3 regions of the Pseudoalteromonas sp. MB47 genome follow, and region 3 is predicted to be linked to each of the others. Evidence: predicted binding sites of a transcription regulator. Region 3 holds the regulator's gene; each other region holds the start of a gene.
What was found. The regulator LexA, encoded in region 3, represses DNA repair genes until DNA is damaged. The targets are predictions, from matches to a motif close to TACTGTATNNNNATACAGTA.
Positions count from the first base shown of each region.

Region 1: IMPJCBKJ_RS06595 (SulA-like leucine-rich domain-containing protein) is a predicted target of LexA. The motif match lies at 3,133-3,152, and genes of this name have one in related genera.
Region 2: uvrD (DNA helicase II) is a predicted target of LexA. The motif match lies at 6,255-6,274, and genes of this name have one in related genera.

Region 1 covers NZ_VFBD01000010.1:42,783-52,924, forward strand. Annotated here, with positions in the region: gene IMPJCBKJ_RS06580 (DUF6136 family protein) at 1-210, opposite strand, end outside; gene IMPJCBKJ_RS06585 (ATP-binding cassette domain-containing protein) at 207-797, opposite strand; gene IMPJCBKJ_RS06590 (S9 family peptidase) at 947-2,872, shown strand; gene IMPJCBKJ_RS06595 (SulA-like leucine-rich domain-containing protein) at 3,176-3,613, shown strand; gene IMPJCBKJ_RS06600 (YchJ family protein) at 3,654-4,133, shown strand; gene IMPJCBKJ_RS06605 (alpha/beta hydrolase-fold protein) at 4,130-4,954, opposite strand; gene IMPJCBKJ_RS06610 (alpha/beta hydrolase) at 4,957-5,601, opposite strand; gene IMPJCBKJ_RS06615 (LysR substrate-binding domain-containing protein) at 5,964-6,851, shown strand; gene IMPJCBKJ_RS06620 (YdcF family protein) at 7,169-7,933, shown strand; gene IMPJCBKJ_RS06625 (Nif3-like dinuclear metal center hexameric protein) at 7,939-8,691, opposite strand; gene IMPJCBKJ_RS06630 (hypothetical protein) at 8,842-9,219, shown strand; gene IMPJCBKJ_RS06635 (HPP family protein) at 9,250-9,726, opposite strand; gene IMPJCBKJ_RS06640 (TetR/AcrR family transcriptional regulator) at 9,827-10,142, shown strand, end outside.
Region 2 covers NZ_VFBD01000012.1:1,080-11,221, forward strand. Annotated here, with positions in the region: gene IMPJCBKJ_RS07655 (CZB domain-containing protein) at 1-821, opposite strand, end outside; gene IMPJCBKJ_RS07660 (ABC transporter substrate-binding protein) at 894-2,015, opposite strand; gene IMPJCBKJ_RS07665 (GNAT family N-acetyltransferase) at 1,978-4,047, opposite strand; gene uvrD (DNA helicase II) at 4,025-6,190, opposite strand; gene IMPJCBKJ_RS07675 (hypothetical protein) at 6,450-6,674, shown strand; gene IMPJCBKJ_RS07680 (YacL family protein) at 6,797-7,165, shown strand; gene IMPJCBKJ_RS07685 (peroxiredoxin-like family protein) at 7,198-7,827, opposite strand; gene IMPJCBKJ_RS07690 (dUTP diphosphatase) at 7,948-8,568, shown strand; gene yrfG (GMP/IMP nucleotidase) at 8,569-9,225, opposite strand; gene nudE (ADP compounds hydrolase NudE) at 9,287-9,859, shown strand; gene cysQ (3'(2'),5'-bisphosphate nucleotidase CysQ) at 9,852-10,142, shown strand, end outside.
Region 3 covers NZ_VFBD01000029.1:84,635-94,776, forward strand. Annotated here, with positions in the region: gene IMPJCBKJ_RS20885 (DUF2909 domain-containing protein) at 1-147, shown strand, start outside; gene IMPJCBKJ_RS16720 (cytochrome c oxidase subunit 3) at 47-922, opposite strand; gene IMPJCBKJ_RS16725 (cytochrome c oxidase assembly protein) at 960-1,490, opposite strand; gene ctaD (cytochrome c oxidase subunit I) at 1,490-3,085, opposite strand; gene coxB (cytochrome c oxidase subunit II) at 3,085-4,227, opposite strand; gene lexA (transcriptional repressor LexA) at 4,665-5,282, opposite strand; gene IMPJCBKJ_RS16745 (hotdog fold thioesterase) at 5,444-5,881, shown strand; gene IMPJCBKJ_RS16750 (hypothetical protein) at 5,889-6,269, opposite strand; gene IMPJCBKJ_RS16755 (hypothetical protein) at 6,428-7,153, shown strand; gene IMPJCBKJ_RS16760 (VOC family protein) at 7,128-7,481, opposite strand; gene IMPJCBKJ_RS16765 (endonuclease) at 7,598-8,251, shown strand; gene hmpA (NO-inducible flavohemoprotein) at 8,365-9,528, opposite strand; gene IMPJCBKJ_RS16775 (NnrS family protein) at 9,549-10,142, opposite strand, start outside.

The DNA.
Region 1 (10,142 bases), on a different contig from region 3:
TGCACCGTAACCAGGTGCTGCATGGCTATCGACTATTTTACCAAGTCCTAAAAACAACAATAAAACCATACCAAGAAAAGCTGGGCCCAGTACCAGTGCAAACAACAAGCTAAAATTCTTTAACTGAGACAGCATGCTCTTGAGGGTGGTCGTATATGCTAAGTATCGAAAAGAAAGGAATGAGAAGTAACTTGCAAAGGAATTTATCATAGTGATGTGCACTCAAAACCGTGCTGTATAAACACTTCTGGTTCGTGGCTTGTAATGATAATTTGCCCATTAGGTTTATCATCAAGGTAGTCATCAAGTAAGGTCAGCAAAAATTTTATACTTGTTTGATCAAGTGCAGCACTCGGTTCATCTAATAGCAAAAATGGAGCTTGCTTTAAAAAGGCAGTGATAAGCTGACACTTCTTTTGATTGCCACTCGACAAAGCACTAAAGCGAGTATTTAGGTGCTCTTTAAAGTTAAATCCAGTAATGAGTTGCTCTGGCATGTCTTTCTTTAACGCCTTGCAACTAAGTTCAATAACTTGTCGCGCAGTTAAAAAATCTGGCAGAGCAATACGGTCGCTAGCAATTGAAACATTGTTTTGCGGCGATTTTAATGCTTGATTATTATATAAAACCTGCCCTGATTGAGGCTTTTCAAGGCCTGCTAGCATCATCAGTAATGTTGTTTTTCCTCTGCCATTGGCTGCCTGTAAACAAACTCGTTTACCTTGAAATTGCTTATTATAGTTTTCAAAAACGTGGGCTGAAGCAAAGCGCTTATTGAGGTTGTTAATTTCAATCATGTTTATCCCTTTAATAGTGAAAAAATAGTAACACACTCATATCTCTTATTAGTTACATGATTTGTAACAAATATCGAACGGGTAAAACTTGCGTTTAGATTATGAACAGGCAACACTTGATAACGAAAAATTAACAAGGAATAATTACAATGAAACCGAGTTTTCAACTAGCAGCCGTTGCATGCGCGCTTAGCCTGGCGCTTGCAGGATGTTCTCAATCAACCCCATCAACAAGTAGCACCGAAAGCGTGCAACAAAGCCAAACTGTTAAACAGTATGATGCTGAAACCTTTTTTGATACAACCTCAATTATGGGCAGCAGCTTTTCACCAAAAGGCGACAAAATACTCGTTAGCAGTGACGAAAGCGGCATTTATAGCCTTTATGAAGTAGATATAAAAACCGCCAAAAAAACCCGCTTAACAGACTTTGAAGACAGTACGTATGCTGTGGCTTATTTCCCTAAAGATGAGCGCGTACTATTTACTAAAGACTCTGGCGGTAACGAGCGTTATCACATCTATGTTCGCGAAACAGACGGCACAGTTAAAGATCTTACGCCAGGTGAAGAAACCCGTGCAGGATTTGCAGGTTTCACAGAAGACAGTAAACACTTTTTTATAACCAGCAATCAGCGTGATGCTAAGTTTATGGACCTATATCGTGTTGATGCTAATAGCTATGAAGTAACGCCTGTTTACCAAAATACCATGGGGCTAGATGTCGGTGCGATCAGCCCTGACGGCCGTTTTATTGCTTTATCGAAAAACAATTCGAACAAAGACAGCGATGTGTTTATTCTCGATACGCGTAAGAAAACACTGAAACCAGAGCTCATTACCCGTCATGACGACGACGCTAAATATGGCCCAGAAACCTTCTCCAGAGACAGTAAATCATTATATTACTCAACCGACGCCAAAGGTGAGTTTGCAGAAGTGTGGCGCTATGACTTAACGACCGGCGAGCACAGCCCTGCCCTCAAAGATGAGTGGGATGTGAGTTTTATCTACTTCTCTAAATCTGGTCGTTATCAAGTAAGCGGTGTTAATGCTGACGCAAGCACTAAAGTGTCGATAATTGATACCACCACAGGTAAAGGTATTGCCATGCCATCGCTGCCAGCTGGTAATTTACGTGGTGTGAACTTTTCAGCTGATGAAAAGACCATGGCGTTTTATTTAAATTCAGATACCTCACCAAGTAACCTATTTGTTTGGCAACTCGGAGAATCAAAAGCTAAACAGTTAACCAACACATTAAGTGATGCAATTAATCAAAATGACTTGGTTGAAAGCACAATTGTGCGCTTTAAAAGCTTTGATGGTTTAGAAATCCCCGGGGTTTTATATAAGCCTAAGCAAGCTAACAGCAACAACAAAGTACCAGCTTTAGTTTGGGTGCACGGCGGTCCTGGCGGCCAAAGTCGTACAGGCTATAGTGCAATGCAGCAGCATTTAGTCAATCATGGTTATGCCATTTTTGCAGTTAATAACCGTGGCAGCTCAGGCTATGGTAAAACCTTCTTCCATTTAGATGATAAAAAGCATGGCACTGACGATTTACAAGATATTGTTTACGGTAAAAAACACCTGCAAAGCCTAGATTGGGTTGATGCTGATAAAATTGGCATCATGGGGGGCAGCTATGGTGGCTTTATGACCGCCGCCGCACTTGCCTTTGAACCTGAAGAGTTCAAAGTAGGCATTAATATATTTGGTGTAACAAACTGGGTTAGAACCTTAAACTCAATTCCACCATGGTGGGAAAGCTTTAAAAAGGCACTGTATGATGAAATGGGCGACCCCGCGACAGACGGTGAACGTCACCGTGCCATTTCGCCACTATTTCATGCTAAAAACATCACCAAGCCATTAATGGTGATCCAAGGTGCTAACGACCCACGCGTTTTACAAGTTGAAAGCGATGAACTTGTTGCCGCTGTAAAGGCAAATGGTGTGCCTGTCGAATATGTATTATTTGATGATGAAGGCCATGGTTTTACTAAAAAAGAAAACCGCATAAAAGCCTCAAATGCATACCTTGAGTTTTTAAATACCTACTTAGATAAATAGCAAAATTGCAAAGCTAAAGAGCCGGTATTATGCCGGCTTTTTTATGCAAAACACCTGTATAGAATCAAAATTTAGCAGTTTACACAGTACTGTATAAAACACTGTATATCTTTAATGATAAATTTTTCACCTTTTTTCCACCTTTAAACCAAAACTATAAACCATTGTTAAATAACAATTAAATTGTTTTTATTAAAATAAAACTGAATCATTGGTTAAAAAATAGCAAAAAAGTACTTGCGCAAAAACACTGTATAAACTACTGTATGCACATACTGTATAAACAACCAGTGAGTGAAAGTTATGTTACAGCCAATTACCTTAAGAACAGTTAAAAGCTACCAACAAGATAACGACAAAGCGTCTGTTAATTTAATTCAAATTGAAGACGAAATATCAGCAACCTTTGAGCTATTAAAAGTATTGCATCATTACAATAGCCAAAATGCATGGACACTACTAATTGCTCCTGATCATGTTCCTAGTAAAGCATTATTAGATTCGTGTTCGATTGATACCAGTAAACTACTTGTGATCAGACAAAAACATTTAGTTAATCTTGAGTACGTTCTTAGTTCAGCATTACATAACGGTAATTTTGCTGCAGTGATCACATGGACAGATATTGTAAACAATCATCAACTTGATTCGATGAACTTAAACCTTGAGCAGGCATCTGCTAAATTTTATTGTTTTACAAAAAGCGCTCAATTAAACAATTTAGTACCGCAGCCACAATAGGCTTGTTAAAATAACAATTTATAGTTTTAGGTAAGTTGTTATGACATCACTCACACACTCCCTTTGTCCTTGTGGCAGCGAATCGACTTACGAGCTTTGCTGCCAGCCTTTTCATACAGGTGCAAGCCAAGCTGATACGCCAGAGCAACTTATGCGTTCTCGTTTTAGTGCTTACGCACTAAAAGATGCAAAATATGTATTTAGTACCTATGCACAAAGCCAGCAAGCCGCTAACCCTGTTCGCGAAATTAAAGATTTTGCTAATAGCTGCCGTTTTACCAAGCTAAGTGTTTTAGATACTGAACATAACGAGCAAGAAGGTTTTGTCGAATTTAAAGCTAATTACTTTTATCAAAACTTGTATTGTGAGTTACACGAGAAGTCGCGTTTTATTAAAGAAGATGGCCTATGGCGTTACCTAGACGGTGATATAACGCCAGTTGCAGATATTAAAATAGGCCGTAACGACGAGTGCCCTTGTGGGAGCGGCAAAAAATATAAAAAGTGTCACGCTCTTTAGTTACCATTAACCTGGTAAATCCAGTCTAAGGCTTGGGTAATCGTTGTTGGGAATGCGGTTGCATGGCGTGCCTGAGGAATAACAAATAAATTTGTTATAACCAGCGCGCCGCTTTGTTTATTAATTTTAGCTGCTAATTGCCTTGCGCCCGACACCATTTTTTCACCTTCGCTTTCTTCAAGTTCTCCGATACCAATGTACACTTTAGTTGCTTTACCTGCAGGTACGACAGGCAAAGCTAACAGGCTGTGCTGCTTAAACCACACTGAAGGACTGCCGATAATATAATTTGAAAAAAGCGAAGGCTCAGTGAATAAGGTATAAGCCGCAAATAAACCGCCAAGTGAGTTACCGACTAACGTACCTTTTTGGTTAGTTCTGTAGTGAGCCTTAATGTATGGTAATACAGAGTGTTTTAAATAGTTTAGGTACTGGCTTGCTCCGCCAGTTTTACGTTGCCAATTTTTATCTTCAAATGGCGTATAGTCATAAATACGGCTATTAAGCCCAGATACACCCTTTTGATATCCTACTGCAACGATAATTACCTCTTCTATAGCCCCCGAATTCATCATAAAGCGACTAGCACCAGAGGCAATTGGCAAACTGTAGTTTGCATCTAATAGGTAAACAACTGGGTAGCGCTTCTGGTTTTGCTTTTGGTAGCTGCGTGGCAATTTAATCGTAATGGGGTATTCGTTTTTGGTATGTTTATCTTTAAGTAACACAGTATTAGTACGTGGCAAAGTAAACGGCTCAGCATTGCTTACAGAGCTCACACTCAAAACACTGATCACAATAACTAACAGTAAATAAGGCATAGTTAATCCTTTAGCCACTTCTTAATTGGTAACAGCCACTCATCTTTTGGTTTATAAAATGCGCCATGGGAGAGCCCTGTATTAATGCTTATTTCTTCGAACTTGGTTACGTCACTTCTATCAATTAAAAATTGGCAAGAGCCAACCTGATCTGAGCGCTCAAAGATAGAATACACTTTGCCATAAGCCTTAACTGATGTGTGATTTTTTATATGGCCTGCACAACCTGCCAATATAATTAAGTTAATATGTGTACGTTTAAGTTCATTAGCCGCCAGTATCGATAATGCCCCGCCCCGTGAAAAACCAACCAAACTAATGTTCGACTCAGCAACACCGGCACTGATCAATGCTTCAACATCTGCAGCGAGTTTTTTCGCAAACGTAAATGGCTCAGTACCTTTTGGCCTGTGATAGGCAATTAAATGATAGCTTTCATCTGCCAGTGCTTCTTTTACGGCCACAAAATCATAAACCCCAAAGGTTTTGTGAACAGGCTTAGGGTTTGTCCCTTCAACGATAAAACCATGTGAATAAAAAACGTAGTGACCATGCGGGTCAATCTCTGTTGGAAACTGGCTGTAAATAGTGCCAGCGCAAACAGGCAAAACCCAGCATGCACAGAGTAAAATTACGGTACGTATCACAAGCATTCCTTTAAAAATCACGTTACACCTAATAGAAGATAATAACACCTTAAAAAATAATATCTTAGCAAACAACTAAACCCTACTCTCAGTAATTTTAATTAAATATCAAATTACTAATCGCAAGCTGTATCACGATTTAAACGGCTAGTTTCAACTTGAGGTAAATTCATGGAATTTCATAGTTAAACTACAAAAAACAACATGACAACGCTGTCAAAAATTTATCGAAAGGCGTATTGTAAAAAAGCAGTTAAAATAACCACATATTTTAGACGTCTAGACGTTGAAAAAATAAATTCTAAGGCGTAGTATGTTCGTAATCTGAGTTAGACTCACATTTTCCATGAGATTTTTTAAAGATGATTGATATAAAGCACCTAAAAACCATAGCGACCCTTAAAGAAACAGGCTCTTTGGTCAATACCGCCCGTGAGTTGTTTTTAACTCAATCGGCTTTATCGCATCAAATTAAAGATCTCGAGAATAAGTTAGATTGCCAGCTGTTCGAACGTAAAACACAGCCTGTGCGTTTTACTCCGCAAGGTATGCTACTTCTGGAGCTTGCTAATGAAGTATTACCTCGTGTTGAGGCAACAAAATGTCGGTTAAAAGAAAGCCTTAACCAGCCAATCTCAAATTTACGTTTAAGCGTTGAGTGTCATGCCTGCTTTCATTGGTTGCTCCCAACCATCAAAGAATTTAATAATTTTTGGCCTGATATTAAAATTGATTACGAGCGCGGCTTTAGTTACGACGCCATTCCAGATTTAATTAATGATGAATTAGATCTAGTGCTGACTTCTGATATTCGTGAACCCGATCAACTTGAGTATGCTCACCTGTTTGATTTTAAATTAAAACTAATCGTTGCACCGGATCATGAGCTAGCAAAAAAAGCCTATGTCACCGCCCTTGATTTAAAAAACGAAACAATTATTTCGTACCCTATTCCCCGTGAGCGCCAAGACATCTTTAAACATTTTATTCAAAATGCACGCTTTGATGGCACGCTTAAAACGGTTGACCAAGGCTTATTGATATTTCAATTAGTGAGTGCAGGTATGGGGGTTGCAGCATTACCAGACTGGCTAGTCACTCCTTATGAAAGCCAAGGACTCATTAAGTCTATTCCGTTAGGTGCACTAGGCCTTACTCGCCCTATGTATTTAGCGATGAAAAAGAATATGAAAGATAACCCAGTTTATCGCCACTTTTTAAATACGTGTAAGCAAAATAACGGTCGCTAAAACAAGGCAAAATAACTAACATAGCTGCATCAATTACTAATAATAATGTTAATACCCAAACCACCTCAAGGTGCGAGTTTCAGTTGGAATTAAAAGCGATTTAGGCAAGGCATTGATTGCAAACAATAGTGGTTCTATGGTTAAAATCAATAACGCAGTATAATTCGCTTTTAAACCAACCCTTTGGGCGCTTCACAGGTGCTTACTCTCATCGTTGTTACTTCTTAAAAGGGGCTGCCATTTTTGCAAAGTAACGCCTTGATATTAAGGCACCTGTGAAACGCTGAATTCTGTACCTTGAGGAGGCTTGGGTATACATGTTTGAAATTAAAAAGATCATTGGCTCTTTATTAATGCCCCTGCCTTTGCTGGGGCTGCTTACTTTAGTGATGGTATTTTTAGCCATTGCACATAAACGCAAAGCACTCTATTTTGGCTTTGTTAGCATTTTAACTTTAATGCTGATAAGCACGCCATTTATTGGTCAGTCACTGATAGCTGCAAGCAATAACCCTGCATGGCAATTTAACCAAGCAAAACACCCTAAACTCGATAACATTGTGGTACTTGGCTGCTCTATAATGCCCAACTCGCGCCTTCAAGCAAACCACCAGCTAGGCGATTGTGCGCTTGCTCGATTACTTGAAGGTGTTAAGCTTGCCTATCACTACCCAAATGCCACCCTCTATGTATCAGGAGGCGGTTTTGCTAATACCACCAATAGTCAGCTCATGTTTGAAACAGCAAAAGCGTTGGGTATTTCTGCGACGAGAGTTAAACAAAATCCTCTCGCTATGGATACCGCAGAAGAAGCGAAACGACTTGCCATTTATTTAGTCGATAAAAAAACAGCGCTTGTCACCTCAGCGAGCCACATGCCACGTGCGAAAGACTTATTTAATGCACAAGGCATTGATGTGATCCCAGCGGCAACCGACTTTCAAGATTTTAGTCAGTATCCAACGTATAAGCAGTTTATACCTAACATTGCAGTACTTGTTGCAGTGACCAGAGTCGCGCATGAGAAAATTGGCAGTGCTTGGGTGAGTGTGCGCCGCTGGATTGATCCAGAGGCGCTGTAGAACAATCAGACTGGATTGTCGATATCGATAAACGTCACATCAAAACCATGCTGCTCAGCTAAAAGCTCGCCTAAGGCTTTAATGCCATAACGCTCAGTAGCATGGTGACCTGCTGCAAAAAAGTCGATACCTTGCTCGCGTGAACTATGAATCGTTTGCTCAGAGGCTTCACCTGTAAGATAAGCATCAATCCCTTGGGCAGCTGCTAAATCAATATACCCTTGTCCGCCACCTGTGCACCAAGCGATGGTTTCAATTTTCTCTTTTCTTACCAAACTAGCTAATGGTGCACGGTTAAGTACTTGGGTTATTTTGGCGGTAAACTCTTCACCACTTAAAGGTGTTTTTAAACGCCCTTTTACCGGCACACTATTTGGACCAGATTCAAGCCCACCTGTGAACTCAATATCGAGTAACTTAGCCAGTTGCGCGTTATTACCAATTTCAGGGTGTATATCTAGCGGTAAGTGATAGCCATATAAGTTAATATCATTATTTAAAAGTGCTGCAATACGGCGCTTTTTCATGCCCGTGATTGGCTGCGATTCCCCTTTCCAGAAATAGCCGTGATGTACCAAAATAGTATCTGCATTTTCTGCAATAGCGGCATCAATCAATGCTTGGCTAGCTGTGACACCCGTCACTATCTTTTTTACTTCGCTCGCACCTTCAACTTGTAAGCCATTTGGGCAAAAGTCAGCGATAGAATCAGGTTTAAGAATGTCGTTTAATAATTGAGTAAATTGTTTGCGTTGCATATAAAAATCGTCCTTCAACCCTCTATTTTGTGCAAATTTTGGCGTTTATGAGTGAAAAATGGAAGGAAAATCGCAAAAAATTGAAAAGTAAGCTGAAAATAGGTATAAATATATATTCTTAATCTGTGTTTACAACGTATAGGGTCTCTGATGAGCAAACTAGACAAAACAGAAGTGTTAAATGCCTTCGAAGCAGCATACGAAGCAGCGAATGGTAAGAAACCTGAAATCACAACAAAACCTGGTTGGTATAGCATCGACGGTGGCAAAAATATGCGCCTTGCTGATGTTGCAGCACTGACTGAAGAGCTCACTTCTGGTAAAACAGCTGAGCCTAAAGCAGAAGAAGCACCTAAAGCACCAGCGAAAAAAACCAAAACTAAAACCGCTGCACCGGCTAAAACAGCTAAGAAAGCATCGTTCACTGTTGTTACAGCAAACGATGACGGTTACAAAGCTGAAGAGCTTTGGATTGTTAACCTAGCTGAAAAAGACCACGATTGTCGTTTACCGCGTGGTGTTGTGTAATCAAATTACACTTAGCAACTTTAAAAACCGCTACTCGTTAGCGGTTTTTTTATGGCTGATCATTTGGCTAGTTATAATCCATTGACTAAATTGGCCAAACAACACAATAAATACGGTTCCAATCAATACAGGCATCACTAAAAAATCCCAGCTTTGCATAGATTGCATTATCAAAATTGGGTTTGCGCCTGCAGCTGGATGTACTGTGTCCGTCAACATCATTAGGCTAATTGCCAACCCTGTGGCTATAGCAATTTCAACTGGCCCTACTCCAACATAATTTACAAATACGACACCGATTAGTGCAGTTAAAAAGTGCCCACCGATAACATTCTTCGCTTTCGCAAGCGGACTATGTGGCACACCAAATACCAACACCGCAGTTGCTCCAAATGGGGCCATCAACCACACACCAAAACTTCCTAATTGCTGTAAATAGGCCAACACAAAAATTGCCATACAAGCAAATATACCCGCAATGGCCGCCTTGCTTACTTTATTCTCCATAAAACCTCCAATAGGTAGACCGACTTGTCTACCCGGTAGATAGTAGACAAGTCGGTCTACTTCTGTCAAGCTGTCATTAGTCACCCAATGAGGCCTTGTTATGGATAAACGAACACATATTATTTTGACCGCCCTGTCACTTTTTTATCAAAAAGGCATTCATAGTGTGGGGATAAACGAAATTATTAGTGTGGCGGGTGTCGCCAAAAAAACCATGTACCACCATTTCACAAGTAAAGATGAATTGTTATTAGCGTGCCTTAGTGAGCGACATACCCGATTTTTAAATTGGTTAACGCATGCCACCAGCAAGCTAACCACTGTTGAAGAGTTTAAAGTCGCTTTGATCAGCTGCCATGAAGCTTGGTTTAATTCTGAGGTGACTGAGTTAGGTGATTTTAATGGCTGTTTATTTA
Region 2 (10,142 bases), on a different contig from region 3:
TCTGCTTCGTGGCGCATGAGGTGTTCTGGGCGGAAGATGGCGCTTGGGTCTAATAGTAAGCTGTGTTTATGCTTCATTTTAATTAGCCCGCGCATCATGTTTTTAGTTTGTGGGTCAACATCAAAACCAACAGAGGTAAGCTGCTCTAAAGGTTTGATATCTTCTTTCTTAACATTAATATTGTCTTCGACTTTATCGACCAGAAGCCCTATATGAGGTGTTACACCGTCTTTAGTTGTAAAAATGATGATTGGCTTGTAATCAAGGCTTATCTGCTCTCGGGCCGATTCAAACAACCGGTTTAGCTGATTAAGAGTTTGTCGTTTTTTTTCTTCAAATAAAATAATTACAGAATCTTTTGACTGTGTTTTCCGTACTTCTAGAAGTTCGCTAGCCATAACATGTAGTGCATGGTAGGGCTTTTCAAGTTTGGCAACAATGCTCTTAAGATCTTCATTATCAGTCTCGAAATCTTTGTACCAGCGACTAAATGAGGACTTACTTGGATCTAGCGAATTTGTGAAGGATGTTCCAGTAGATAGGTTGTTTTCTAATACATTAAGCCATTCTAAGTGCTCTTTTTCTCTTTCAACTAATAATTCTGAAAGCGCGGCATTTACTTCGTATGTTGACCTGTTATTTAAAACTACCCCCAAATCAAATATGGGGGTCGGCGTGTCCATATAATCTTTGACCCCGATAAAGCTCTTATTTTCATTGGGCAATGACGTTAAATTACCCTCATAACGTTCAGTTAGAAGAATATCAAGAATTTTTAATGAAATGGTCTTGTGCCCAACTCGGAAATTAATCAGATCCATATTTCCCTCAAAGCCTTGTTAAGTCTTTATAGCATAGAACATTATTATGTTTTTAGTGATGGATTTACAAAATTACTTTTTGAAATAGGAGCGGTAGATTTTTTTATTATTTCCAGCACTATGACTATTAAATAAATCAGCGAATTCAGATGTGTCAGTGAAGAGGTGAGTTAGCTCGGTCAGCAGACATTGATTGTTTAGAGGCGTTGGGCATTTTTGGGCAGCGCTAACCAATGCTACGGCATTCAAATAACCTTCAAATATAATTCTATTCGCACTCGTGTGATAAGGCTCGATATCTTCAATAAACTGCTTACACCAAGGGTTTTTACAGTTATTAGGGTCGGGTACCACTTCAGTGACCATAATGTTGGCGGGCTGTTTCACTCGCTGATATAAATCATGGCTCGAAACGAAAGACACCGAAGTATAGTCTGGGTTGAAGTTTTGTTTGTTTGCTGCATTAATGAATTCAGCGAGAGGCTCGTAAGTGCCGACTAAACAAATTGCGGTTGCTTTACTTTCTTTTAGAAGCGCTAAAGCTTTTGAAATATCATCACTATTGCGCTTAAACCGAGCGACTTCTACAGGTTTAATACCATGTATTTTTAATGCATTAACAAGGTTGTTTTCTACCATATAGCCAAACTCATCGGCTTGGATCATCAAGCCAATTTTTTCATGCTTACGCTCTTTCACGAAATAATTAATTTGCTCTATGGCTTCATCTTGGTAGCTCGCACGAAGATTAAATACATTTGGCATTGAGCTATTATGTAAAAAATCAGCGCCTGTAAATGGCATTAGAAATGGAATGCGGTGCCTATCCAGAATAGGTTTAATTGCATGGGCTGTTGGTGTGCCCATAGAGCCAAAAATTGCATGGATCTTTTGATCAAATAAAAACTCGCGAGTATTCACTACGGTATTTTTTGGCTCATAACCATCATCAGCTAAAATCAGATCGATACTTTGCCCATTAATACCGTTTTCTTTGTTGATTTTATTAAAGTAAATATTACTGCCAAGCGCCAGTTGTTCGCCTATTTGCTTTGCGGGTCCAGTGAGCGCAGTGGACATGCCGAGTTTAATGGTAGGCTGTGCGTGTTCAGCTAAAGCTATCTGAGGTAGTAGCAAGGTACAAATACATAAACACTTAATGGCTGTGATTTTGAAGTGATTTATAGTGAGCATACCAACCTTGCACTGCGGTTTTGAACTGTGACTCTAAGTCTTTTTTACCTGTAAAACCGGCTTCTTCGATTAAGCTATTTACAGAGGTTTGCTGTAATACTAGTCGAATAAGGATGAACTTTGTATGTTCATCTAATAAATTTAGACTAATTGGTGTGCTCCAAAGTATTTGCCATAGCAATGGCTGTACTTGGAAGAGGTTAATATCACCAGTTAACAGCCGCTCAGCTCTTGCATCTAAGGCAGAAGATAGATCACTTTTTGGTAAGCCTTTGAATAGCTCTGCAATAAGCTGCCAAGGAAGTGAGTTAAAGTGATCAAGGAGTTGCAAAGAGAAATCTTGCTTAAACTCTTCTATTAACAGTGCTGCGCTATCTGTCGTTTGCTTATCTAATGCTTTAACCACTAAGGCAGCATGTTCTGCCGTTGCTTTGTCATGACTAAATCCAAGCTTAACAACGTTGAAGCCATTACTTTGCCAAAACTTAATTAATGTCGCATTTGCGCCAAAGCTAGCACCAAAATAACTACAATTGCTTAATTGGCTTTCGCAGTGGTTTAACAGGGCTGAGCCTATACCTTGCTGATGACATTCAGGTGCAACAGCTATTCTCACGACTCTCGCTGAGTGTTTACACAAATCTTCTGTTTTTCGGCTTAATTGAGTCAGAGTTTGCGCCATTAAATGACCATGTGGCCGACGCTTTCCTCTTATAACCTGCTCTGCAATCTCAGGCGTTAAGCCACCCTCAATAGCAATTAAGCAAACGGCTTTTAATGCATTTTCTTGTTTGCAGATAGATAGCTGTAGCTCTGGGGCATCAAGCAATTGGCGTAAGTCGTTTACCGTGGTTTGATAATGAGCCAACGCCAATAGCGCCATAATTTGGCTAAGCAACTGCTCATCATCAATGAGTTGCTCTTTGCTTATGCTTTCGAATTGATATGACTCTTTACTCTGCGTTTCTAGATATTTTGCATCAAGTAATAGTAGTTCACGTAGGCTATTTTCTAGGGGGTCATACTTGGCGAAACGAACAGGTTCATCCAAAGTAATTGCCTTTAGCGATTTAAATTGGCTACGTAAGGAATGTAAAAAACGTAACGTGTAACCACGCCCATTTCCTTCATAACCAACCATAGTGCTGGCAAATACGATCCGTGGATAACTTTTTAGTATCTCTAATAGCATAGGAACCGGAATCGCTGCTGCTTCGTCGACAAATAACAGATCGCAATCAGGTTTTTCATGTAGCAGTGTATCTGGCGCAATATAGCTAAGGTTAGCTAGTTGCTTACAGTTTTGCTCTTTGCTAACACCAAGCTCAGCGGCTAAATGCTTAAAGCTTGTTTGTACGGCTTTGGCTTGGGTGGCGCAAATTAGGATTCTTTTATCTTGAAGATTTGCTGCTGCAAGCCCTAAAGCGGCTGACTTACCACGACCTCGGTCTGCACTGATCACAAAAGGGCGATTAGCGCGCCCTGTTGCGGTTTTAATAATTTGCTCAACACATGCTTGTTGTTGCTGATAATTTATCTCAGCAGTTGCTGGCGAAATAGATTGGTAAGCAGGAGGCGAGTGCTTAGTAAAATAATGTGGCTGCAATTTTAGCTTGGCGAAAAAGCGCTGATTAAAAAAGCTGTGTTTAATTGCTTCGCCATAAGAGGTAATACTTGTGAGTGCTGGGTCTTGCCAGTTATTATCATCGGGCAGCAGTAATATAAGTACACCACCAGCTTTTACGGTACCGGCAAGCGCGGCTAGTTTATCGGCATATAAACCGCTAAAACCATCAAAAATTGCGTGTTGAAACTCTTGACCAAGAATCTGGTGAGCATGTTTTGGGAACTCACTATTTGCTAATAATGAGCTGCTACTGAAAACATAGGTATTTTTTAGCGCTAATTGGTTTGCAAACTGATAGCACCAAGTTTCGCTGCCTTGCACAATGACAAGCTGGCGATGCTTTGCAATCACCAGCTCATTACATAGCGCTGTTATATACTCATTATAAGGCTTGAAGTCTTGCATACTGTGTTACAAGCCATTTACTGCCTAGATCATCAAAGTTCACTTGAATACGTGACTGTGCGCCGCTGCCTTCGTAATTGAGTACGGTTCCTGCACCGAACTTAGCGTGTAATACGCGCTGTCCTAAGTTAAAGCCGCTATCTTCAAATGCGGCATGTGTTACTGATGGACTAAAACGACCTGCCGCAGGTGGCCTTGAAACCTGTGTTTTAATACGAATTTCTTCGATACAGTCTTCAGGCATTTCGCGTAAAAAGCGTGATGGGCTGTGGTATTTTTCTTGTCCGTATAAACGGCGGCTTTCTGCGTGGCTAATATATAGTTTTTCCATCGCGCGAGTCATGCCAACATAACATAAGCGACGTTCTTCTTCTAAACGACCAGACTCTTCATTACTTTGTTGTGATGGGAACATGCCCTCTTCAACACCCACCATAAATACCAGCGGGAATTCTAGGCCTTTTGCTGAGTGCAGTGTCATCATTTGCACCGCGTCTTCGTGCTCATCAGCTTGACCTTCGCCAGATTCTAGAGAGGTATATGCCAAAAAGCCTTGCAGTGGTGAGCTGAACTCTTCATCTTCAGGGAGTTCGTATTGACCACAAGCACTAATAAGCTCTTCTAAGTTTTCTACGCGGGCACGGCCTTTTTCACCTTTTTCAGCTTGATACATTGCCATTAACCCCGAGCTTTGAATGGTGTATTTCGCTTGCTCTTCTAGGGTGAGATCGCTGATTTTATCTTCGATATGCTCAACAAGTTCTAAGAATTTTGTCACGGCACTTGCTGCACGGCCAGATAAGTGCTGCTGCTCGATAATAGCTTTAGCGGCATACCAAAGTGGCAATGACTCATTGCGCGCGCAATCACGAATGTGGCTTAGTGTTTTATCACCAATGCCGCGAGCAGGGGTGTTAATAACGCGCTCGAAAGCCGCATCATCTTGACGGTTACCAACTAAACGTAAATACGAAAGTGCATCTTTGATCTCTTGGCGCTCGAAGAAGCGCATACCGCCGTAAATACGGTATTTTAAACCTTCTTGTAGCATTGCTTCTTCGAGTACACGAGATTGCGCATTGTTACGGTATAAAATCGCGGCGTCTTGTAATGCATTACCTGCATTTAGCCAGCTACGTAGTTTGCTGCTAACAAAGCGCGCTTCGTCTAATTCATTAAACGCAGCGTAAACTGAAATCGGCTCACCATCATTGCCGTCTGTCCACAGGCTTTTGCCCATGCGTTCAGCATTGTTTTTGATCAGCGCGTTTGAAGCTTTCAAAATTGTTGCCGTTGAACGGTAATTTTGTTCAAGGCGAATGGTTTCGGCTTCGAAGTCAGTTAAAAAGCGTTTGATATTCTCAATTTTTGCGCCACGCCAGCCATAGATACTTTGGTCATCATCACCTACGATCATAATACTGTTGGTGTTACCTGCGAGTAATTTTAACCAAGCGTACTGAATCGTATTGGTATCCTGGAACTCGTCTACCAGCATATGGGCAAAACGCTGTTGATAGTGGCGTAAAAGTGTTGGGTGGTTTTTAAGTACTTCGTAGCAGCGCAGCAGTATTTCTGCAAAGTCGACTAAACCTGCACGGTCACAAGCCTCTTGATATGCAGCATAGACTTTTAGCATCATTTGCTCATTAATATCGTAGGCTTGAATGTCTTTAGGTCGCAGACCTTCATCTTTTTTCGCGCTGATATACCAACCAAATTGTTTTGCTGGCCACTTTTTATCATCGATGTTCATCGCTTTAAGTAAGCGTTTGATCATACGTTGTTGATCGTCAGAATCTAAAATTTGAAAGCTTTCAGGCAAGTTCGCTTCACGGTGATGGGCGCGCAGAATACGATGAGATAAGCCGTGGAAGGTACCAATCCACATACCGCCAACAGGTGCTTTTAAGGTTTCTTCTACACGAGTGCGCATTTCTTTTGCGGCTTTATTTGTGAAGGTTACCGCAAAGATGCTGTATGCAGAAGCTTGCTCAACTTGCATGAGCCATGCGATGCGATGAACAAGTACTCGAGTTTTACCAGAACCTGCACCTGCAAGTACTAGCATATTTTGCAATGGGGCTGCGACTGCATCCCGTTGTTTGTCATTTAAGCCATCGAGTAATTCAGAAACGTCCATCGTTACGCCTTTTCAATCTATAATGGGTGGAGTATAACAGGTGTTTATGCAAGGCTAAATAAAATACTGTTTTTATAAACAGCTATTTTGGCAAGTCATTAAAATTGAAGTATAAAAATTGTGAATTTGACCGATTTTTAGCAAAAAAAACTAAAATCAAAATAACGCTACTTTTTAACACTTTGATTTGTAAGCCATAATAAGTTGGCATAAAGTGTGTTTACTAAAAGTATAATCATTAAAAACTACAGAGGTTAGTATGGCAGAGCAAGGTTCTGGCGGTAATGTAATCGCAGCAATATGTAATATCTTTTTTCCTGGTTTAGGGCAATTGGTACAAGGCCGTTTAATGGCGGCTATTGCATTCTTTTTAGCATGGGTTATCAGTGGGGCACTAATTTACGTTGCAGTTGGCTTTATTCTACTGCCAATCGTATACCTATGGGCGATTATTGATGCTGCGCGCTTCAAATCGCGACTCTAGCTATTTTAAATAGCATAAACACGAGCGCCCCGTTGGCGCTCGTGCTGATTTAAGACTACAAAACTCGCCACGTTTAGCTGCAAACGGTATAATTAGCAGATAACGTATTAAGAGTACCCTCCATGGAATATCAATTTATCCGCGATCCTATTAGCGGTTTACGCATTAAAATCTCCTCTGAACATGCCGTCATAGGCCGTTGGCTAAACGAAGAAATCGGTAAAGAAAAAATCGCGATGGTACAAGCATTAATCTCCGCGGTTAAGAGCAGTCATGAGCCTTTAACCTTACAAGGTCAAGAAATTGATTTGATCTTAAGTAAAGACGAAGCGCTATTCGAAGCACATGCGTTACATCAAGACAACGAAGACTTAGTTGCCTACCAAGATGATGATTTAATGCTTGAAGAAGAAGGCTTGTGTAGTGGCTGTGGTTTTGAAGACTTTGTTGATTTAATTGAATCTTGGCAAGAATTTACACAAGGCCGATAAGCAGAAGCATATTCTGCTTATCGGTTGCTAATTTATTGCTCGCTCACTGATTTAACAGCCGCTAGTAATAAATCTTCTGTTAAGCGTACTTTGTAATTTGGGTTGGCGTATTGAAAATTAACTAACCCATTAGTGTCTATAACAAACACTGCAGGTACGGGTAACGCTACTTTCACTTCGCCCTCTAACGAGACAAAGTTAACCCCAAGTTTGTTGCGGTAAATCTTTGCTGTTTTGTCATCTAAGTAAAACGCTAAACCTAACTTTTGTGCCAACAAAAGGCTGTCGTCAGACAATAATTGATAGTTTGGTGAAGTAATTTTTGATTCAGCGAGCTTTTCAGGACTATCTGGCGAAACGGCAATTATCTGTGCTCCTAAATCCGCTAGCTCTTTCTCAATTTTTTGGACATTGGCCAATTGCTTTGAACAATATGGGCACCAGCCACCACGATAAACAATGAGCACAGTCGTTTTTTCTTTAAAACGCTCAGCGAGTGAGACGGTTTTACCGTATTGATCTTTTAACTCAATATTTGGCACTGCTAAGCCGGGTAATAATGGGCTAACTTGCTCTGCTGATTCGGCAATATTGGTTGCAGTCGCAGCAATAACTTGGCTTGATAGTACAAATAGTGCACTAATGAGTAGAGATTTAAACATGGGTTTCCTCGGTTATTTTTATCAACTGCAAAGCAGACCTGATCATATGTGTTTTTATTTCATCAATGACAAAATTATCTGTAGTATATACATAATTGAAAATGCAAGTTGGGATAAAGAATGTCTGCTAATTTACAAAAACTCGTTGTTATGCTCGAGATGCAAAATGCGATGAATACTAAAGTTCATGAGCAATGGTTTAGCCAAGGTTTTGAATGGTATCGTGCAATTTGGGTTGAGTGTGCTGAAATGCTTGACCACTACGGCTGGAAGTGGTGGAAAAAACAAACCCCAGATACAGAACAAGTTATTTTAGAGTTAGTTGATATTTTCCATTTTGGTTTATCTTTACGTATTGATGGTGAAACCAGCTATGAGCAGTTAGCTGCACAACTAGAAGCTGAGTTAAGTGCGCCAGTTCAGGCAGATGACTTTAAACAAACACTCGAAGTGTTAGCTGGGTCAGCAGTCGCTGAAAAGAGTTTTAATGCAGCCGCATTTGCAGGTTGTATGGCGCAAATTGGTATGGATATCGATGACTTATACCGTGGCTATGTTGGTAAAAATACCTTGAACTTCTTCCGCCAAGATCATGGCTACAAAGATGGTAGTTATATCAAAGTGTGGAATGGCCAAGAAGATAACGAGCACTTAGTTGAAGTGGTAAAAAGCCTAGATACAGAGCATGCAGATTTTGCAAAACTTGTATACCAAGGCTTAGAGCAGCGTTACCCGAAGTAATTATTTAACGGGTATAAACTCGCGAAAATCGATGGTCGATAAAAAGCCATCGAACTGTTTATGCGGTTGCTGACTATCAGGGTTGGCAACCGCAAGTATATGACCAATACCAAACTCTTTTGCCGCATCTAGCACGGCGGGGCTATCATCCACAAATAAAGTCCGTTCCTTATCAAACTGCCATTCTTGATGTACTTGTTGCCATAATGGTTGATGCTCTTTACTCACGCCATATTGGTGAGTTGAGATCACCCCATCTAAGTAATTATCGATAGCAGTGTGTTCGAACTTTAACATGGCACAATCTGGGTGCGCGTTAGTAAGCATGATCAATTGCTTGCCTGCTTTTCTAAGCTCAGTTAAGAACGGCGGAACATCTTCACGAATTCTGATTAAATGTTGAATGTCACGTTTCAGTGCCATAATTGGTAAATCAAGTTGCTGCTGCCAATAATCTAAACAGTACCAATTAATTTGTCCGTGAACTTGTTGATAACGATGTAAAATGTCAGCTTTTGCTGCGTCTAAACTGATTTTATGTTTACGCGCATATTGCTCGGGAATAACGGTTAGCCAAAAGTAATTATCAAAATGCAAATCAAGTAGGGTGCCATCCATATCTAACAACACAGTATCGATTTTTGACCAATTTAACATAGGCAATTCACTTTAAAAGATTTATGATGAGCATAACTGCCATGATAGCAAATTAATGCCAATGACACAGAAAAAGCATCCTACACCACCGCAAATTTTGTCTAATGAAGTTGTCGCTAAAAGTCGACTATTTACTGTTGAGTCTCTCGAATTGAAGTTTTCAAATGATGAACAAAGGCAATACGAAAGAATTCGTGGCGGTGGCAGAGGTGCAGTGATGATAGTGCCAGTAACGGCCGATAACGAACTGTTATTAGTGCGAGAGTATTGTGCAGGCACCAATGATTATCAGTTGGGTTTTCCAAAGGGCTTAATTGATCCAGGTGAAACACCACAGCAAGCTGCAGACCGGGAGCTGAAAGAAGAAGTTGGTTTTGGTGCTAAGCATTTCGCTGAACTAAAAAAAGTCAGCATGGCGCCAAGTTACTTTAATGCCACGATGCATATTTTGTATGCTGAAGATCTCTACCCTGAAGCCTTACCTGGTGATGAGCCAGAACCGCTTGTCGTTGTAAAATGGCCAATAACTGATTGGCAATCATTATTGCAACAAGAAGACTTTACTGAAGCACGAAGTGTCGCAGCTTTGCTATTATTAACAAAGTACTTAGAGTCGGGAGCGGGCAATGAATGATTTTTTAGAACCGTGTATTCGGTTAGCTGAGCAAGCAGGCGATGCCATTATGGCCATTTATCAGCAGGATGATATTGGTGCTGAGCAAAAGTCAGATCATACTCCGGTCACCAAGGCTGACTTAGCATCAAATGATGTATTAATGGCGGGTTTGAAGAGCATAGCCCCCGATATTCCAATTATGTCAGAAGAAACCCCGATCCCAGCGCTGGCAGATAGAAAAGATTGGCACCGTTATTGGTTGCTTGATCCTATGGATGGTACCGGGGAGTTTATACTTGAA
Region 3 (10,142 bases):
ATGAAATTAGGCTTTATTCACACCAACCCGTCGCCGCTTCACAAAGCTACAGCACGTACACAAATACAAATAAACACAACCACACCACATCAACAAAGTGCCAATACCAAGCAGCTGCTTGAAAGGCAAAATGCTTTTCACTCGTGAAGTGGCCTTTAAAAATTCTGAGCAGCACCACAAATAAAATAATGGTTCCAAGTGTCACGTGCATACCGTGAAAGCCCGTTAACAAGAAAAAGGTATTCCCATAAACGCCCGCATCTAAGGTCAAACCTAGATCTTGATAAGCATGCATATACTCATAAACTTGTAAGCCAAGGAAAATCACACCTAATAGCACGGTTAAAGATAAAAACACCTTCAGGGCGCCGCGCTTGTTGTTTTCAATAGCAACATGAGCAAAGTGAATTGTGACCGACGAGGTAAGTAGAATAAGCGTGTTGATCAATGGTAGACCTTGCCAGCCCATAGCCTGTGTGGTCTCGCCCGCTGGCGTAGTTAATAGCGGCCATACGGCTTCAAAGGTTGGCCAGAGCACTTCATTGGTCATAGCGTTATTACCAGCGCCACCGAGCCAAGGCACCGAAATCATACGTGCGTAAAAGAGAGCGCCAAAAAACGCCATAAAGAACATAACCTCAGAGAATATGAACCAGCTCATACCTTGTCTGAAGGAGCGGTCCATTTGTGCTGAGTAAAGCCCTTTATGAGACTCTTCAATAACGTTTCTAAACCAGCTAAAAACCATATAAACTAATATGGCAATGCCTAGATACAACACATACTGGCCACTACTGCCCTCACCACTTACTTGCATCACAGTTAAACCAGCACCAACAGCAATTAAAAACATCGCGATGGCACCAACTATTGGCCAAGGACTCTCGGCTGGAACATAGTATTTTTCATAATTTTGATTCATTTTGTTTGCTCCCAATTAGCAATTAGCTTGGCGGCTTTTAATCGTTTTTAGCCACAACATGCCCGCTAATATCAAACACGGTATACGACAACGTCAGTTCCTCAACATCGTCGGGTAACTCAGTATCAACATAAAACAACAAGGTAAACTCCATTTCTTCACCGGCTTTCATTGGCTGCTGATCAAAGCAAAAACAGGCGATTTTATGTAAGTACTTTGCTGCTTTACCCGGTGATACTGATGGAATTGCTTGCATGACTTTGTCTTCATTACTGGTGTTTTTCGCTGAGAATTTAACTTCACGCATGGCACCAGGTTGTACTGCCACACTGTATTGCTCAGACTGCACCTTAAATGGCGCGCCGCTTTGAGCGTGAGTGGTAAAGCTGACATCAACTTGACGCTGTGTATTTATTGATTCACTCGCGCTCGCTTTTTCTAATGATGGCTTACCATTCAACCCTGTAACGTCGCAAAACACGTCGTAAAGCGGCACCATTGCAAAAGCAAAAGCAAACATGAGCAAGCATGTAATCAGCAGTTTTTTTAGCAAAGGTGCATGGTTCATTACTTAATCTCCGGCGGTGTTTCAAAGGTATGATAAGGTGCTGGAGAATCGACTTCCCACTCTAAACCTTCAGCTCCATCCCATACTTTGGCAGGTGCTTTTTCGCCCCCTCTGGCACATTTAAATACCACCAACACAAACAACAGTTGCGATAAGCCAAATGCAAAACCACCAATACTGATAATGGCGTTAAAGTCAGCGAATTGCAGTGCATAGTCAGGAATACGACGCGGCATACCGGCAAGGCCAACAAAGTGCATAGGGAAGAACAACACGTTGACACTGATTAGCGATAACCAAAAATGCCATTTCGCCAGCGTTTCGTTGTACATGTTGCCAGTCCATTTCGGTAACCAGTAGTAGGCCCCCGCCATAATTGAGAACACAGCTCCTGTCACAAGCACATAATGGAAATGAGCCACCACAAAATAGGTATCGTGATACTGAAAATCTGCCGGTGTAATCGCAAGCATCAAGCCAGAGAAACCACCTAAGGTGAATAACACAATAAAGGCGATGGCAAACATCATCGGAATTTCGAAGCTAATTGAACCGCGCCACATGGTGGCTACCCAGTTAAACACTTTAACGCCCGTTGGTACCGAAATGAGCATGGTGGCGTACATGAAAAACAACTCGCCTGCTACAGGCATCCCTGTGGTAAACATATGATGTGCCCAAACGATAAAACTTAGCAGCGCAATCGATGAAGTTGCATACACCATAGACGCATAGCCAAATAGCTTTTTGCGCGAGAAGGTAGGTACGATAGTCGATATAATGCCAAAGGCTGGTAAAATCATGATGTACACTTCAGGGTGACCGAAGAACCAGAAAATGTGCTGGAACATCACAGGGTCGCCCCCTCCGGCTGCATCAAAAAAGCTGGTTGCAAAGTATTTATCGGTCAACACCATAGTGACCGCCCCTGCTAGAACAGGCATAACAGCAATTAACAAAAATGCAGTGATTAACCATGTCCAAACAAATAGCGGTAGCTTCATCCACGTCATACCTGGTGCTCTTAAGTTGACGATGGTCACGATAACGTTAATCGCCCCCATAATTGAGCTGATACCCATGATATGTACGGCAAACACAAAAAGTGCAGTGTTATCGTTGCTGTAAGTTGTTGATAGTGGTGCGTAGAAAGTCCAACCAAACGCAGGACCACCACCAGGCATGAGTAACGAAGCCAACAGGATTAAAAATGCGAACGGCAATATCCAAAAGCTCCAGTTATTCATACGTGGTAAGGCCATATCTGGTGCGCCTATCATCATAGGTACCATCCAGTTTGCAAGCCCAGTGAACGCGGGCATAACGGCACCAAACACCATGATCAAGCCATGTACGGTAGTCATTTGATTAAAAAAGTGCGGATCGACTAACTGTAATCCAGGCTGAAACAGTTCAGCGCGGATCACCATTGCCATTGCTCCGCCAATTAAAAACATGGTGAGTGAAAAAATCAGGTATAAACTCCCGATGTCTTTATGATTGGTGGTGTAAAGCCAACGCTTAAAACCTTTAGCTGGGTGATGATGGTCGTGATGCGCATGCCCTGTTGCTTGCTCGTTAATAACATTACTCATTAGTTCGCCTCCGCTGCTGCATCAATCGCGGCTTGAATTTGACTCGGTTGGATAACATCGCCGGTATCATTACCCCACGCGTTTCGCTTATAAGTAATAACCGCAGCAAGTTGCTTAATTGAAAGCTGTTTATCAAACGCTTGCATTGCTGTACCAGGCTTACCGTGTAACACAATGTCTATGTGATCTTTTACATCACCTAATACAATCGGGCTGCCTTTAAGTGCTGGAAATACGCCAGGTAGGCCCATACCGGTAGGTTGGTGACATGCAGCACAGCTTGCCATATACACTTGCTCACCTAAGACCATAAGCTCTTCTTTCGGTAATGTTTGATCAAGCAAAGCAGCATCTGCTGCGGCCGCATTGGCTTTTTCTTGCTTGGCATCTGCAAGCCAATTAGCAAATTCATCTTCAGGTAAGGCTTTCACCACAACAGGCATAAAGCCATGATCTTTACCGCATAACTCAGCACATTGACCACGGTATACTCCGGGTTCGTTAATACGTGTCCACGCTTCATTAATAAACCCAGGATTTGCATCCTTTTTAACCGCAAAATCAGGCACCCACCATGAATGAATTACATCGTCTGAGGTCATTAAAAAGCGAACTTTCTTATTGATAGGAAGTACTAGCGGTTTATCTACTTCAAGCAAATAATGCTCAGTTTTCTCTGCTTGGTTGTCTATTTGGTCTTTAGGAGTAGATAGAATCGAGTAATAAGCAATGTCTTCGCCCATGTACTCGTAATGCCACTTCCACTGTGAGCCGGTCACTTTAATGGTGATATCGGCTTTAGAGGCATCTTCCATGGCAATTAAGGTTTTTGTGGCAGGCACAGCCATGGCGATTAAGATGACAAATGGAATGGCAGTCCAAAGTATTTCAACTTTTGTACTTTCATGAAATTGGGCAGGCTTGGCCCCTTTGGATTTACGGTGGTGTATTAAAGCCCAAAACATCACCGCAAATACGATGATGCCGATTACACAGCAGATAATAAATATCGTCATGTGTAACTCATAAACATTATTACTTATATCGGTCACCCCTTTACGCATATTGTATTGGCTGTTCGCCAATGCAAGTTCAGGAAGTGCAACCAATATAAGCCACAAGGCGTAACGCAGTTTACCCATGTGACGGCTCCTTTAGATGCTATTGCAAGACGCAAAGCGAAAAGGCGATACAGCAAGGTGCCCATTCGTTTTTCTTATTGTTCAGAGCGACTACGTATCATTTTGACCCACTTATGATACCGACCCCCTGTCTAACACCTCGCACATTTTTGTGTCTTTTTATTAATTAGGTGTTAATACAGTGTATTAACCAATTAGTTAAAAAATGACCAATAAGCAAGTTTTAATGATAATAAATGTTTATTTTGGTGCAGAAATAACAACTATAATCAGCGCGTTATTTAATGTTTAGGAGTAAAAACGAAATATAAAAAGAGAGGAAAACTGCGCCATATAAGGCTTTAAATGAAGAGTAAGGATTCACAAATCCTAATTAAGTAGTAAAATTTCAGTGGCGCACCAAATTGAGTCAATTTGATGCACCAAATTGGGAACGTTTACATCCAATCAGCGTTACGAATAACCCCAACAGCTAACCCCTCGATGTTGAACGACTCATGCTCAAGGTCAACCTCAATAGGCGAAAACTCTTCGTTCTCAGCATGTAAAAGCACTTTGCGACCTGCCTTTTCTAGGCGCTTAACTGTTACATCTTCATCGACTCGAGCTACAACTACTTGCCCATTTTCAGCAACTTGTGTTCTATGTACTGCAAGCAAATCGCCATCCATAATACCAATGTCTTTCATACTCATGCCATTTACACGCAGTAAGAAATCGGCTGCAGGTTTAAATAATGAAGGATCAACTTGGCAGTGACTTTCAACATGCTCTTGCGCCAAAATAGGTTCACCAGCTGCAACACGGCCAATTAAAGGTAAGCCTAGTTGCTCTGGCTCATCTTCTTCAATTAACTGAATACCGCGACTCGCCCCAGGCTTCATTTTGATCATGCCTTTTTTAGCCAGTGCTTTTAGGTGTTCTTCAGCAGCGTTGGCACTTTTAAAACCTAATGTTTGAGCTATTTCAGCACGCGTAGGTGGCATGCCTGTATCTTTAATAAAGACTTTAATTAGTTCTAAAATTTGCGATTGGCGTTTAGTTAATGGGCGCATACAACTGGTTTTCCATACAGTACATTTAACTGTGAGTATATACAGTTATTTGAAAATCGCAAATTTAAATTAACCCCATCATATTGCTACAAAACTAACATTGAACCACACCGAAAGATGCCATAAGGTATTAGCTTTAATTAGCAGGCTAAGGAAACACAATGAGTATTTGGCACCACCCAATCACGTTAGAGCTTTGCAAAGAGCTAGAAAAAGGGATCACCGGTCAAGGCACTTTAATGAAAACTATGGGCATTGAGGTGACTGAAATTGGTGATGATTATTTAATGGCAACCATGCCTGCTATTCCTGAGCATCATAACCCTATGGGTATGGTTCATGGCGGAGCAAACGTTGTATTAGCAGAGACAGTGGCAAGCTATGCAGCCAATTTCGTGGTTGATTTCAATAAGTTCTATGCTGTTGGCCAAGAAATTAATGCCAACCACATGAAAGCGTCACGCAAAGGAACGTTAACAGCAACAGCAAGACCGCTGCATTTAGGTAAGCGAACATCTGTTTGGGATATTAAAATTACCAATGCCGCAGGAGAGCTTTGCTGCGTATCAAGAATGACCGCAGCTGTTGTAGAGCGATAAATTCTGGCTATTTTTCGACAGGATAAATAGTAATTTCAATCCCTGCACCAATTGCTGAGATACGTAACAAGGTGTCGGCATGCAGGGGTTGGTTAAAGCATTTAGGCGAATTACCTGATTCAAAGCCTATATCAAATGTACGCTTTGAGCACGATAACCACTGTTTTAATGCATTGCGCGAGCATGACTCAATAAGCTCGCAAAGCTGGTTAATGGCTTTATCTGGAGAGCTGATATCTGCGGTTGCTTCAATACGTGCTAGTTGGCGGTATTCATCTTGGTCATAATGTAAAACCATGGCGTTTTTCTTCAAATCAGCAACAAGCGCACTAATATCGTGCTTTGATTCAAGCTCCAGATCTACATTTAAAAATTGAATTTCCGACATACTCTCGTTTTTACCCTCTATTGATATCGACTGAAACTTTAACTCAGTTTTGTATATATACCAAATCTAGAATACAGTTAATGCGACATTATGCCGCATTGGCAATCTAGCTAAACAACCTAAAATAGCGCCCACATAACAATAATAACGGGGTAATTATGAATAAACGCCTGTTTAAGTATGCTCGTAAAGGGCATAAATGGCTTGGTTATTTACTTGCTTTACAGATCTTTTTTTGGCTTTTAGGTGGGCTTGTGATGAGCTCATTACCACTTGAAAAAGTGCATGGTAAACATCTGGCTAATCGCAGTTTAAGTAGCCCATTTTTATTGTCGGACTACCCTGCTTCAATTGATAAAATAACAGCGCAATTTGAGCAAATCGAAGGTATTAAATATAGCCATTTTTTAAATACCCCGATTATAGAAGTTACATCCTCTAGCGGTACGTTTACTTTTGATGGCAGAACAGGTGCTAAAATGCCTGCACCGAGTAAAGCGCAAATCATTGAAAATGCGCAAGCTCACCTGCTTATTGACGCAAAAATAACGCAAGCGCAGTTATTAACAAAAGGGCCAAGAGAGGTCGGCCGCAAAGCCAATGTTTGGCAAGTTAGCTTCGATGATTGGTTAACAACAACCTTATATTTAGATAGCCAAACCGGTAACCTTATTACTGTGCGCAGCACCCTGTGGCGGGTTTTCGACTTTTTCTGGATGCTACACATTATGGATTATGATGAGCGTGAGAACTTTAACAATCCACTACTCATCAGCTTCTCGGCCACCAGCGTACTATTTTGTATTACAGGAGTTCTCTTGTTACTACAAAACGTTCGAATTAAACGTAAAAAGCCAGCTACACGTGTTGGTCAATCAAAATAGGATTGCCATCTGGGTCGGTGATAATAAAACTCGCGTCACCGGCCTTTTGTATTTCTAATCCTTGTTGCTGAAATTGTGCAGCTAATTGCTCAAAGGTTGCAAATTCGTCCAAAGCTTCAGCATTTTGATCCCACCCTGGGTTAAAGGTCAGCATGGTTTTGTCGAACATACCTTGAAACAAACCAATTAAATGTTCACCGTTTTTCATAATTAGCCAATGCTGTTCTATCTCCCCAGCAAACTCGTTGAAACCTAGCTTTTCATAAAACTGCTTTGAAGCACGAATATCTTTGACATTTAAACTCACTGAGAAGGCACCTAATAACATAGTTGTAATTCCTTTAATTAAAACGGCCTAACAACTATAGCTGAGTTGAAAAACTTTTCATTTTTAGAATAGTCGCTCTAAAATAGCGCTTCCTGTAGTTCACTGATGTGATGGATATGCGTTTATTTCTATACTTAGCCCTGTGTTTTATTTTCACTTTCCCTATATCCGCTAAAGAATTTTCGAGCTTTTACAGTGCCAAAAAGCATTTAATTAAGAATCTACCAAGCAACAGTAAAAGCTTATATTGTGGTTGCGACATAAAGCGCCAAGGTAAAAAACTTGTGCCAGATCCTGATGCGTGTGGTTATATTCCTAGAAACCCTGTCACCCGCTCAGGAAAAGAGAATGCCCGCGCAAAAAGAATAGAGTGGGAGCATATTGTGCCTGCCTGGGAGTTTGGTCATCAATTACAATGCTGGCAAGATGGCGGTCGTAAAAACTGTAAAAAGGTCAGTGCGAAATTCCGTCAAATGGAAGCCGATATAAATAACCTTGCCCCTGCTATAGGCGAGATCAATGCTGACCGTTCAAACTTTCGCTACGGCATGGTGTCAACATCAAGTGCAAGTTACGGAGCATGCCCTGTAAAAATCGACTTTAAGCAGCGCGTATTTGAGCCACCCATTTATGCAAGAAAGCAAATAGCCGATACCTATTTTTATATGCAAAAAACCTATGGCTTAAAAATATCAGACAAACAACGCAAGCTATTTGAATCGTGGCAAAAGCTTGAAATAGCTGAAATGAGCAATCGTAAGTTACTCTAATAGTGAAATTTTTATGGGCTTCTAAAGTACAAAAAGAGCTCCGTATTTCACTTCCTAATCTAGAGTGCGAAGTTAACTAACAAAAAGGCGCAGCTCAAGCTGCGCCTTTTACATCATAGGCTTTGGTGAGGGCCAAACACCTCGTAGTGAATGCGTTCACTTGCAACCCCAATACTTAGTAGTTGCTCTTTTATCATTGCCATAAATGCGATTGGGCCACACAGGTAAAAGTCACCTTTGCTTATTGGTAAGCTTTCAGCGATGTGGTTTACATCCATTAAGCCCGCAAAATCGCCCCCCTTGCCATCTTTAAACCAGGTAACACAATGTAATGAAGCGTGCGCTTGCTGTTGCTTAAATAAATACTCTTTAAAGGCAAACTGCGTCTCACTGTCGCAAGCATGCAGGTAATGGATTGACTGGTTAGGTTGATTACTTAATAGTGTTTCTAGCATCGCCATCATTGGGGTTTGACCAACACCCGCAGAAATCAATACAACAGGCGAGTCGATTTCGCGAAGCACAAAGTCGCCTGCAGGTGGGTAAATTTCTACCTTATCCCCCTCAGTTAAGCTGTGTAGGTAGTTAGATACCAAGCCTTCTTCTTTCACGCTAATTCGGTAATTGTGACCATTACTTTGCTGTGATAAAGAGTATTGCCTAACTTGCGTTAAATCACTGTTTGCTGGCGTTACTTTAATTCCTAAATATTGGCCCGGTAAATACGCCACAACAGGCTTTGCATCGGCAGGCGTTAATATGAAACTGCAAATTTGCGATGACTCCATACGTTTTTCTGTAATTGTGAAAGTACGAGTACCAAACCAACCTCCCGGTGCCTTTTTGGTTTTTTGATATAGCGACATCTCCTCATTGATACATACATCCGCTAATAATGAATAGGCTTCACGCCATGCATACTCGACCTCAGGAGTAAATTGTTCTGGCAATAACTCTTTTAAAGTCGCAATCAGATGTCCACCAACAATAGGATAATGCTCTGGCAAAATATGGTAACTGGTGTGTTTATGATTAATGCGCGCAAGCGCACCTTTTAACACTGCCAAGTTATCAATATTTGCCGCGTAGGCAGCTAAGGCATTAAATAGCGCAAATTGCTGAGAGCCCGATTGCTGATGCGTCATATTAAAAATATTTTTAAGCTCTGGGTTGTAGCTAAACATACGATCATAAAAATACTCAGTCACTTGAGGGCCTGCTTGTGCAAGCAACGGCAAAGTACTTTTAACAATCTGGATCGTTTTTTCAGATAACATAGTTTTTCCTATTGGAGAGGTTAACCGCGGCGACCATCAACACGACGATTCACTAAGATGGGCGCACAATGAAGTAAAAATAAGCTAAAGCCAGCAACCCACAGCAACGCACTTAACTGCCATGCAAGGTGATGACCTAAATAAACGGGAAGTAACGAACGTACAATGGCAGCTATCACAATGAGTACAAATGCCAAACTAATGTACGCAGGGGCCTGTAATGCGCGCCCAGTGTGACCATGAGAGACACGTACCATCATGGCGATGATCATCACACCTATGGTGCCAACAGTGATCAGATGAAGCGCATCTTTGAATAAGATAATTGGGCTGAAATAGCTCAGCGCGACGAGTATTAAACCAACCGATAAAGCCCAATAAGCCACATGTAATGACCATAGCAAAGGCACTTTTAGAATGCCTTTATGCCACCACAAAACACACCGGGCTGAATGTAAACAAGCAAGCCAAGCAAAAACCCAACCGGTGCTCATTGCGCTAAAAAATAGCTGACTCATAAAAAACCACGCAATGGCGAAAAATGAGCTAAATACGACTAATTTATCGAGCTTGGGGGTTCTAACTTGTTCACTTAGGTTAAGGCCGCGCGCGGT